DNA from 2 places in the Kribbella sp. NPDC000426 genome. Region 1 is predicted to be linked to the other one. Evidence: riboswitches for the same ligand, from Rfam matches in the RefSeq annotation. Region 1 holds a riboswitch; the other holds the start of a gene.
The links. Region 1 has a riboswitch for S-adenosylmethionine ahead of ABT313_RS35380 (aminotransferase class V-fold PLP-dependent enzyme). Riboswitches for the same ligand answer to the same signal wherever they lie in the genome.

Region 1 (5,378 bases):
GGATCATCCGCACCTCGTCGGGCGTGGCGCGCATCAGGATCGATGTGATCAGCGAGTTGACGAACGACGACTTGCCCGAGCCGGTCGCGCCGGCGACCAGCAGGTGCGGCATCTTCGCCATGTTCGCGACGACGAACCCGCCTTCGACGTCCTTGCCCAGGCCGGCCACCATCGGGTGGTGGTCGTTGCGGGCGGTCGCGCTGCGGACCACGTCGCCGAGGCTGACGGTCTCCTTGTCGGTGTTCGGGATCTCGATACCGATCGCGGACTTGCCCGGGATCGGCGACAGGATCCGTACGTCGGCCGACGCCACCGCGTAGGCGATGTTCTTCGACAGCGCGGTGACCTTCTCGACCTTCACCGCCGAGCCGAGCTCGACCTCGTACCGCGTGACTGTCGGGCCGCGGGTGTAGCCGGTGACCTGCGCGTCGATACCGAACTGCTCGAACACCTCGGTCAGCCGGTCGACGACCTGATCGGACGCCTTCGTGCGCGCCTTGTGCACCGAGCCGGGCTTGAGCATCTGCCCGTCGGGCAGCGTGTACGTGATGTCGCCGGACAGGCTCAGCTGCTCGACGCGCTGCGGCAGCGGGGTGTGCGGCGGCGGCTCCGGCGGCGGTGCGGACGGCTTACTCGGAGCCGGTTCGAAGGCGGGCTCAGAGGAGGCAGCGGCTTCGGCGCTGTCGACGTCGTACGCGTCCTCTTCCACCGGCTGGGCCTTGGCCTTGCGCCCGCGCTTGCCGATCTCGCGGCCCTCGAGCACGGGCGAGTCGTACGGCTTGACCGTCGGCTCGCCGTCCTCCTCCAGCTCGGCCTTGGCACGGCGCTGCTTGCGCGTCAGCCGGACGGTGTCGTCGGTCGGCGCGGCCGCCACGGACGGCGCGTCCTCCGGCAGCGCAGTACGTCCCATCAGTACGTCGAAGGCCGCGCGGAACCGCAGCGGGATCGCGTACACCGGCGTACCGGTGATGACCAGCGCGCCGAAGATCGAGAGCAGGACCAGCAGCGGCGCAGCGACGTACTGCGTGAGCAGGTCCGACAGGAGCGAGGAGATGAAGTACCCGATCGCGCCGCCCGCTGCACTCAGCGGACCGTCGGCCGGGTTGCTGGGCCGGGGCAGACCGTTGGCGATGTGGATCAGGCCGAGCACGCCGAGGCAGACCGCGGTCCACCCGATCACCTGGCGACCTGCGGGTCCGTTGTGGTCCGGGTGACGCAGCGTGCGGATGGCGATGAGCAGCAGCATCAACGGCAGGGCCCAGCCGAGCATGCCGATGCTGCCACCGACCACGGTGCGTACGCCGTTGCCGACCGCGCCCGGCAGGTCCCACCAGACCGCAGCGGCCACCACGACCGCCAGGCCGATCAGGAACAGGCCGGCGCCGTCACGGCGATGCTCCGGCTCCAGGTCGCGGGCGCTGTGACCGATCCCCCGCACCATGCTGCCGAGCAGATGGGCGATGCCGATCCAGATCTTCACCACCCCGCGGCACAGCGCCAGCATGGCGGCCGCGAACGGGCCCGGTCCGCTGTTTTTGGGCGTGCTGGTCCGCGCAGCGGATGATCCACCGCGCTTCGTGCTCTGCCCACGCTTCTGGGCACCGGACGGACGGGAGCGTCCACCAGCAGCCGAACGAGCCGTGCTCGGCCGTTTGGCTGCCGACTTCTGCGCCCGCGCCGGGGAAGACGTGCGGGTCGCCATATTGATCAGGCTACCCCGATAACCCCTTGAGTCCCACGTGTCACACGCCGATCACGCTGCCCCATCCGTAGCGTCACAGCGTGACCACGCGCCTGCGGAAGCGGAGCAGGTGCCAGCCGACGACGTACGTCGCGACCGCGGCGAGCCCGCCGGATACGAGACCGGAGAGCCCGAGGCGAACGGCGGTTTCGCCGCTCAGATCGCCCTCGGCACGGCCGATCTCGACGATGGCGCCGGCGGCGGCCAGCAGGAGCCCGACGACGACCACTGCGTACCGAGCCCAGGGCGCGACGAGGTCACCGGGAGTGATCGACGGCGTCGTACGGCGGTACCAGCGGTAGAGCCAGATCGCGAGGACGAGGCAGCCGCCGAGGGTGCTGACGTACTGGAGGATCCGGTTGACGTCCCAGGCCGGGGTCACCGCGGCGCGGAAGACGCCCGGGAAGTGGCGGACGAAGTAGCCGTCTCCGTGGGTGAAGGAATCCCAGACGACATGGGTGAGCGCACCGATGACAGCCGAGACCACCACCCAGAGGGCGCTGGGGGAAACAGACGGAGGCAGGCGGGCGGCGAGCGGCGCGGGAGCCAGGGCGATCAGAGGGCGCTTCAGTACGAGGTGATAGATCCCGAGGAGAACCAGCGCGATCACCAGGTCCAGCCAGAACGCTGACGTGAACTCGTGCGTGAGCGTCAGCGTGAAGTTGCCGTTGATGTACCGCGTGGCGAACCGGTAGATCGGGCCGACGTACAGCAGGTCGGGGGCAACCGCACCGGCGACCAGGGCCGAGGCAACGAACGGGCGTCTGATCAGCGGGAGAACGGCTGCGGGATGCGCGAGAGTGAACGGCACCTCCTGAACCTTAGGCGCCCGTAGTGCCGTCGAGTTGCTCTCGCAAGAGGTCGGCGTGACCGCAGTGCCGGCCGTACTCACCGATCAGATGGATGTAGATCATCCGCAGCGTCGACTCCGTCCCGCCGAAGGTGAAGCAGTCGTCCAGCGAGTGGTCGGCCGCGGCCTCGTCGGAGAGCTTCCACTCCGCGATCAGCGCTTCGTACGCCGCCTGCGCGTCGGCCGGGTCGATCCGCTCGAAGTCCGCGTCCTTCCCGAGCTCGGGCGCGAACAGCGGCTCGGCAGGTGTCTCGGCGAAGTGGATGCGGAACCAGATCCGCTCGACCTTGGTGAGGTGCCGGATCAGACCGAGCAGCGACAGGTTCGACGGCGGCGACGGCCGCTCGGCCAACTGCTCGGCGGTCAGTCCGGCGCACTTGAACAGCAGCGTGGTGCGGTAGAAGTCCAGGTATCCCTGCAGCAGCTCGCGTTCGGGCGCGGTCAGCGAACCATCAGGTCGCTCGACGGCAGGTGCTCTCCAGGTCATGCGAATCCTCACGTGTCCACGATGTGTTCGTCAATCTCACCACGTGAGATAGCCAGTGGCGGTCGCCGTAGCCCGTTCGTTACCGTACTGGACAGGTCATGAGTGTCAGCGACAAGCCCCGGCTAGCTGGCCGGCAACCCTCCTCCGCGGTGGGGTGCCCCGGGTGAAGACCAGGCCGTGCGGATACCCCGCTCGGCAAGTGCGGACTTCCTGGGAGCAGCAGCATGTCGATCTTGTCCATCCTCGAGCCTGCCAGTACGACGACGCCCCGGCTCACCGTGGCGCACCGAAGCACCGGCAGCATCCCCGCCACGGTCGGATCGGACCTGCTGGTCCCGCTGGCCGACGGCCGGGTGACGGACTACGCGAACTTCGACCATGGTGCGAGCGCGCCGTGTCTGGAGTCGGTGCGGGCCAGCGTGGAGGCGGCGCTGCCGTCGTACGCGTCGGTGCACCGTGGCAACGGATACGCGTCGCGCATCACCACCCAGTGGTACGAGCGGGCCCGCCAGGAGGTGCACTCCTTCGTCGGGGCGCGCGAGGACGACCAGGTGATCTTCACCCGGCAGACCACCGACGCGCTGAACCTGCTGGCGCGTGCGGTGCCGGCGGACGCGACCGTGATCGTGTTCGAGTCCGAGCACCACGCCGCGCTGCTCCCCTGGCCGGCCGAGCGGACTGTTCGCCTCAAGGCTCCGGCCAGCCAGACCGAGGCCGTATCGACTGTCGCCGACGCGCTCCGTGAGGCTCCCGAAGGCCCGCGGCTCGTGGTGATCACCGGCGCCTCGAACGTCACCGGTGAGATCTTCCCGATCGCGGACATCGCCAAGGTGGCCAAGGCCCACGGCGCGCGGGTCTGTCTCGACGCGGCCCAGCTGGCGCCGCACCGTACGGTCGACATCTCCACCCTCGATGTCGACTGGGTCGCGCTGTCCGGTCACAAGCTCTACGCGCCGTACGGTGCCGGCGCGCTGATCGGCCGCTCCGACTGGCTCGACGCCGCGGACCCCTACCTGTACGGCGGCGGCGCGACGCATGCCGTCACCGAGGACACCGTGGTGTGGACGACCGGCCCGGCGCGGCACGAGGGCGGCTCCCCCAACGTCATCGGCGCCATCGCGCTGGCGAGCGCCTGCGCGGCGATCAGCAAGCATCGCGACGCCATCGAGCAACACGAGCGCAGCCTGCTGGCCCGTCTGCGGACCGGGCTCGCGCAGATCGACAACGTCACGACGTACTCGATCTTCGGTGAGGACGCGGACCGCGTCGGCACCGTCTGCTTCACGATCGCCGGTCTGACCTCGACACTCGTCTCCGCAGCGCTCAGCGCGGAGTACGGCGTCGGCGTCCGCGACGGCAAGTTCTGCGCGCACCCGCTGGTCGGCCACCTCCTCGCCGACTCCCCCGAGCACGGTACGGCGGTCCGCGCCAGCCTCGGTCTCGGGACGACGCGTGAGCACGTCGACCGCCTCGTCAACGCAGTACGCACGCTGGCCACCAGTGGTCCGCGGGCGGAGTACGCGGAGACCGCGCACGGCTGTCAGCCGTCCGACGATCCCCGCGACCTCCAGGCCCCGCGCATCTGGTAGTCCAGCCCTCCTCCTACTGCTCAGGAGGTTCGAGACCTACGTGGTGAGCAGCGAACGCCAGTAGGTCCGCCCACTCAGCCGCGATCATCGCGGCAGGTTTGCCGAAGCCATGGCCGGTGTTGACCTCCACCCGAGTCAAGACGGGCTGCGGACCGGCCTGGGCATGCTGCAGGGCCGCGATGAACTTGTGACTGTGCAACGGAACCACCCGATCGTCGTGGTCACCTGTGACCACGAGCGTCGCCGGGTACGCCGTGCCCTCGCTGACGCGATGCAGCGGCGAGTACGCCAACAGGTCCTCGAACTGCTCCGGATCGTCGGGCAGACCGAAGTCGGACGCCCACGCCGCGCCCACAGTGAACTTGTGGAAGCGCAGCATGTCGAGCACCCCGACACCGGGCAGTGCGACCGCGAAGAGGTCCGGCCGCTGGGTCATGACCGCTCCGACGAGCAGTCCGCCGTTGCTGCGACCGTGGACGGCCAGCTGCGCCGGAGTGGTGACGCCGGTGTCGCGCAGGTGCTCGGCGACCGCGATGAAGTCGTCGAACACGTTCTGCTTGTTCTTCAACCGGCCGGCGTCGTGCCACTCGGTCCCGTACTCGCCACCTCCACGCAGGTTGGCAATGACCAGCACTCCCCCAGCTGCAAGCCACGCCGGCCAGCCAGGCCGGTAGTCGGCCTGGATCGGGATGCGGAACCCGCCGTACCCCC
Region 2 (5,378 bases), on a different contig from region 1:
TCGCTATCCGCAGCCTGATCGAGTCCACCGACGCCAGATCGATCCTGTACGCCGGGGACGACCTCGGCGACCTCGCCGCATTCAAGGCGATCGGCGAGCTACGTTCCGCCGGGCTGAGCGCGCTGCTGCTCGCGACGCGGTCGTCGAACGCGACCGAGCTGATCGAGGCCGCGGACATCGTCGTCGACGACCCCAGCGGCGTGGTGACCGTCCTCACGGCCCTTTCGGACGCGATCTCAGCACGCTGAACGCCTGCGTCACGGTCTTCCCGATGGGCTGGATCGGACGTTCGACGTACCCGCCGTCCTTCAGGTTCGCGAGCCGCTCGAACGGGTTCCGCGACGCCGGATCGCCGGTCAGCAGGAACGAGATCACCACGCCGACGACGTACAGCGGCAGCATCGGCAACCCGATCAGGCAGAAGTACTGCCACGAATGCCGCTCCTCGTGCCGCACCAACGCCGCATCGTCGAAGTACGCCCGCTCGTGCTTGCTCAGCACCACGTTCCCGATCGTGAACGCCCCCGCCACCGGAAACCCGAGCCTGTACCCGTTCGCAAACAACAGCCCGCGCGGTCCCCGGCTGAACCTCGCCCGGCCGAGCACACCCACGAAGGCGCCGACGGGAGTGGACAGGTTGAGGAAGTTCCCCACGATCTTCACCCACTGCCAGCGACTCATGGCACTCAGTATGAGACTCCGGAACGTGCCTGTCTCGATGTCGCAATCATCAGGACACCGAGGTAGCTTAGTGTCCTAAGAATTGAGACATTAGGACATCTGAGATGACGATCTTCAGCACCCCGGATCCGGATCTCGAGGACCAGGAGGTCCTGGAGCAGATCTACACCTACCGTTCCGAGCTCGCGGACGTCTTGCGAGTCCCGCGGCGCTGGGTCGGAGGCTTGCGGCGGAGCATGCTGGCCCGCGCGATCCAGGGCTCCAACAGCATCGAGGGGTACGACGTCGCACTCGACGACGCCGCGGCGGCTCTGGATGACGAGGAAGCACTCAGCGCGGACGAGCGCACGTTCGCCGAGATCCGGGGATACCGCCAGGCACTGGGGTACGTGCTGGCGATGGCGAAGGACACGGACTTCCGGCTCGATGTCTCCGCGGTCCGCGGCATGCACTTCATGATGCTTGGTCACGACCTCACCAAGAGTCCAGGCAGCTACCGGCCGGGTGCTGTCTACGTGCACGATGAGACGACCGGTGAGAACGTCTACGAGGGCCCCCTCGCGGACGAGGTGCCGGCGCTGGTCGGAGAGCTGATGGCCGACCTCGCCCGGGACGACACGTCCGATCCTCTGATCCGTGCCGCGATGGCGCATCTGAACCTGGTGATGATCCATCCCTTCCGGGACGGGAACGGGCGGATGGCGAGAGCGCTTCAGACCCTCGTGCTGTCCAGGGGCGGGATCGGTGAGCCGGCGTTCTCCAGCATCGAGGAGTGGCTGGGAAGCAACACCGAGGACTATTACCGTGTCCTCGCCGCGACCGGCGCCGGCGGCTGGCATCCCGACCGGTCGGCTGCACTGTGGGTGAAGTTCAACCTCCGTGCGCATCACATCCAGGCCCAGACGGTCCGTCGACGCTATCGCGAAGCGGGCAAGCTATGGCAGCTGTTCGACGAGGTGATCGATGAGTTCGGCTTGCCGGAGCGGGTCGCGGACGAGCTCTTCGATGCCTCCCTGGGGTTCCGTATGCGCCGCTCCACCTATGTACGCCGGGCCGGGATCGAGGAGCGGACGGCATCGCGTGACCTAGCGAAGCTCACAGAACTCGAACTCTTGCAGGCTGTCGGAGAGACCAAAGGGCGGCATTACGTGATGGGCGGCCGCCTGACGCTGATCGTGCAAGCGGCGCTCTCGAACCGCGAGGCGCTGGCCGATCCGTACCCCTGGATGCGTCAACGTCTCGCTGCTCCGGCACCCACCGTCCCCTAGTTGTCGGTGGGGTGGGTAAGACTTGGTGGGTGAGTTCGGTGGTGCGGGTCTGGCGGGCGGGGCGGGTGGTTGATCCGCATTCTGTGATCGGAGGGCTTCGGAAGGGGCCGGGGGATCCGGCGTACGTGTTCGACGCGGGGCGGCGGACGGTGTGGCGGGCAACTCGGACGCCTGACGGGCCGGTGCAGCTGCGGTTGACGCCGTACGCCGGTGGTGTGGAGGCCGAGGCGTGGGGTGCGGGGGCGGAGTGGGCGCTCGACGGGGTGCCGGAGTTGCTGGGGGATCGGGACAGCTGGGACGGGTTCGAGCCGCTGCCTGAGCATCAGGCGTTGGTGGATGCGGCGCGGCGGTTTCCGCATGTGCGGGTGCCGCGGACGCGCGCGGTGTTCGAGGCCATGGCGGCCGCTGGGATCGAGCAGGTCGTGACCGGCAAGGAGGCGTTCCGGGCGTGGCGGTTGCTCCTGCGTGAGTACGGCGAGCCCGCGCCGGGCCCGGCCGCTCCGGACGGGCGGCAGATGATGGTGCCGCCCGCGCCCGAGGAGTGGCGGCAGATCCCGTCCTGGCAGTGGCTGCGGGCCGGTGTCGAGGGGCGGCGGTCGCGGGTCGTGCTGACGGCGGCGACGCGGGCGAAGGCGCTCGAGCGGACGCTGGAGTTGACGGACGGCGCGGAGATCGAGCGGCGGCTGCGGTCCCTCCCGGGGGTCGGGGTGTGGACGGCGGCCGAAGTACGGCAGCGGGCGCATGGGGACGCGGATGCGTTCTCGTTCGCGGACTACCACGTGTCGCGCAACGTGTCGTATGCCCTGATCGGCGAGGAGCTGGACGACGACGGCTGTGCCGAGCTGATCGAGCCGTACCGCGGCCACCGGTTCCGGGTGCAGCGGCTGCTGGAGCTGGCCGGCATCACCCATCCCCGCTTCGGCCCGCGCAAATCGCTGCCCACCCACACGCCGGGCGCGACGCATCGCCTGCGCTGAGCCGGAGCGCTTCCGCGGCTGAGATCGGCCGTCTCGGATGGTGGGATCACAAGACACAATATGGACCCGATTGGGTAATCTCGGGGGCAGCTCATCCAGAGGGACTGAGGGAAACGGCCCGTTGACGTCCCGGCAACCCTCCCCGCCGTACGCCCGTCCGGGCCGAAAGCGAGGGAACGGTGCCAAATCCGTCCCGCGCCGAGATCCGGCTCCCGGGGAAGATGAGAGGGGAACCTCACTCATGAGCCAGACCGCCACCCACACGATCCGTGAAGGTGCCTTCGGCAACGGTACGCATCTGAGCTGTCGCGCCTGCGGGGCGAAGTCTCCGCTCGGTCCGTTCTACGCCTGTATGGAGTGTTTCGGTCCGCTCGAGGTCGGATACGAGTACCCGACGATCACCCGCGAGCAGATCGAGGCCGGACCCAAGAACATCTGGCGGTACCAGCCGCTGCTGCCCGTCCCCGTCGACGTGGCCAGCTACCCGAACACCGAGCCCGGCTACACCCGGCTCATCGACGCCAAGAACCTGGCCCGCGAGCTCGGCCTGCGCAAGCTGTGGGTGAAGGACGACTCCGGCAACCCGACCCACTCCTTCAAGGACCGGGTCGTCGCCTCCGCGCTGAGCGCGACCCGCGAGCTGGGCATGAAGGTCTTCGCCTGCCCCTCCACCGGCAACCTGGCCAACGCCGTCGCCGCGGCCGCCGCCCGGGCCGGTATCCGCTCGGTCGTGTTCATTCCGCACGACCTCGAGCGCCCGAAGGTCATCACCACCGCGGTGTACGGCGGCACGCTGGTCGCAGTCGAGGGCAACTACGACGACGTGAACAAGCTCGCCTCCGAGATCGCCGGCGAGGAGGAGGGCTGGGCGTTCGTCAACGTCAACGTCCGCCCGTACTACTCCGAAGGCTCCAAGACGCTGGCCTTCGAGATCGCCGAGCAGCTCGGCTGGCGGCTGCCGCAGCAGATCGTGATCCCGGTCGCGTCCGGTTCGCAGCTGACCAAGATCGACAAGGGCTTCACCGAGCTCGGCAAGCTCGGCCTGGTCAACGCCACCGACTACAAGGTGTACGGCGCGCAGGCGACCGGCTGCTCCCCGGTGGCGCAGGCGTTCCGCGACGGCCACGACGTGGTCAAGCCGGTGAAGCCGGACACGATCGCGAAGTCGCTGGCGATCGGCAACCCGGCCGACGGCCCGTACGTGCTGGACGTGGCCCGCCGGACCAACGGCGCGATCGAGGACGTCAGCGACGAAGAGGTCGTCGAGGGCATCCAGCTGCTGGCCCGGACCGAGGGTGTCTTCGCCGAGACCGCCGGCGGCGTGACCGTCGCGACGCTGAAGAAGCTGATCGCGACCGGACAGCTCGACCCCGAGGCCGAGACCGTGATCATCAACTCCGGCGACGGGCTGAAGACGCTCGACGCCGTGGCCGACCGGGTCGGCCCCAAGGTGACCATCCCCGCGTCGTACGACGCCTTCGTGAAGGCAGGCCTGCAGTGAGTGTGAGCGTTCGGGTTCCGACCATTCTGCGTCCGTACACCCAGGGCGTGTCCGAGGTGTCGGCGGAAGGCTCGACGCTGACCGAGGTGCTCGACTCGCTGGACGCGTCGTACCCCGGGATCAAGGGCCGCGTGCTGGACGACTCGGGCGAGCTGCGCCGGTTCGTGAACGTGTACGTCGACGACGACGACGTCCGCTTCGCCGACGGCCTGCAGACCACGATCAAGGACGGCGGCCAGGTCTCGATCATCCCGGCGGTCGCGGGCGGCTGAGTTTCCGGACGGTGATCGTCCGGATCTGAAGCTACGGTCAGGTCCATGGCGATCAACTGGACCATTGGTGGAGACGCGGCCGACCCACAACGCCTCGCGCGCTTCTGGGCGGCCGCGCTCGACTACGTCGTAGAACCCGGCTTCGACTCTCCCGAAGGCGCCGGCATCGTCGACCCTGCCGATGCCCTGCCGGCCATCGGCTTCCTCCGCGTCCCCGAGGGCAAGACAGCCAAGAACCGGCTGCACATCGACATCCGAGTTGCGGGCCCGGGTTTGCGCGATGCCGCGTCCGCGGAGCGGATGCGCGCCAAGGCTTTGGCTCTGGTCGGTCTGGGCGCCACCCAGGTTCGGGAGGAGTTCTATGGCCCCGACGTCCTGGGCCATATCGTCATGCTGGACCTGGAAGGCAACGAGTTCTGCGTCGGTTGAGTCCTTACGCGATCCACTCGCCGTCGCTCAGGAACCGCCTGATGCTCTCTGCGGTGACGTCCTCGGTGACGGGCGCATAGAACGAGGGTTCGGTGGACAGGTCCGGCATGACGCTTGAGAGTGGGCCGTCGTACGGCTCTGCGTCAAAGGGGAGCTCAAGCGCCTGGATCTTGGGCAGGTATGCCCGGGCGGCTCGGTTGACTGCTGCAGGGGTGAATCCTGAGTACGAGTAGACAATCCCACGGTCGGC

Region 2: it holds a riboswitch for S-adenosylmethionine, as region 1 does, so the genes downstream of both, thrC (threonine synthase) here and ABT313_RS35380 (aminotransferase class V-fold PLP-dependent enzyme) in region 1, are expected to answer to the same signal.

The regions. Positions count from the first base shown of each region.
Region 1 is NZ_JBEPDK010000008.1:179,931-185,308, reverse strand. Features, by position in the region: gene ABT313_RS35395 (FtsK/SpoIIIE family DNA translocase) at 1-1,702, opposite strand, end outside; gene ABT313_RS35390 (DUF4184 family protein) at 1,776-2,552, opposite strand; gene ABT313_RS35385 (DinB family protein) at 2,563-3,078, opposite strand; SAM riboswitch class IV at 3,173-3,286, shown strand; gene ABT313_RS35380 (aminotransferase class V-fold PLP-dependent enzyme) at 3,303-4,667, shown strand; gene ABT313_RS35375 (prolyl oligopeptidase family serine peptidase) at 4,681-5,378, opposite strand, start outside.
Region 2 is NZ_JBEPDK010000001.1:1,300,710-1,306,087, reverse strand. Features, by position in the region: gene otsB (trehalose-phosphatase) at 1-248, shown strand, start outside; gene ABT313_RS06340 (hypothetical protein) at 214-681, opposite strand; gene ABT313_RS06335 (Fic family protein) at 786-1,949, shown strand; gene ABT313_RS06330 (DNA-3-methyladenine glycosylase family protein) at 1,979-2,926, shown strand; SAM riboswitch class I at 3,015-3,154, shown strand; gene thrC (threonine synthase) at 3,168-4,427, shown strand; gene ABT313_RS06320 (ubiquitin-like small modifier protein 1) at 4,424-4,699, shown strand; gene ABT313_RS06315 (VOC family protein) at 4,745-5,128, shown strand; gene ABT313_RS06310 (restriction endonuclease) at 5,133-5,378, opposite strand, start outside.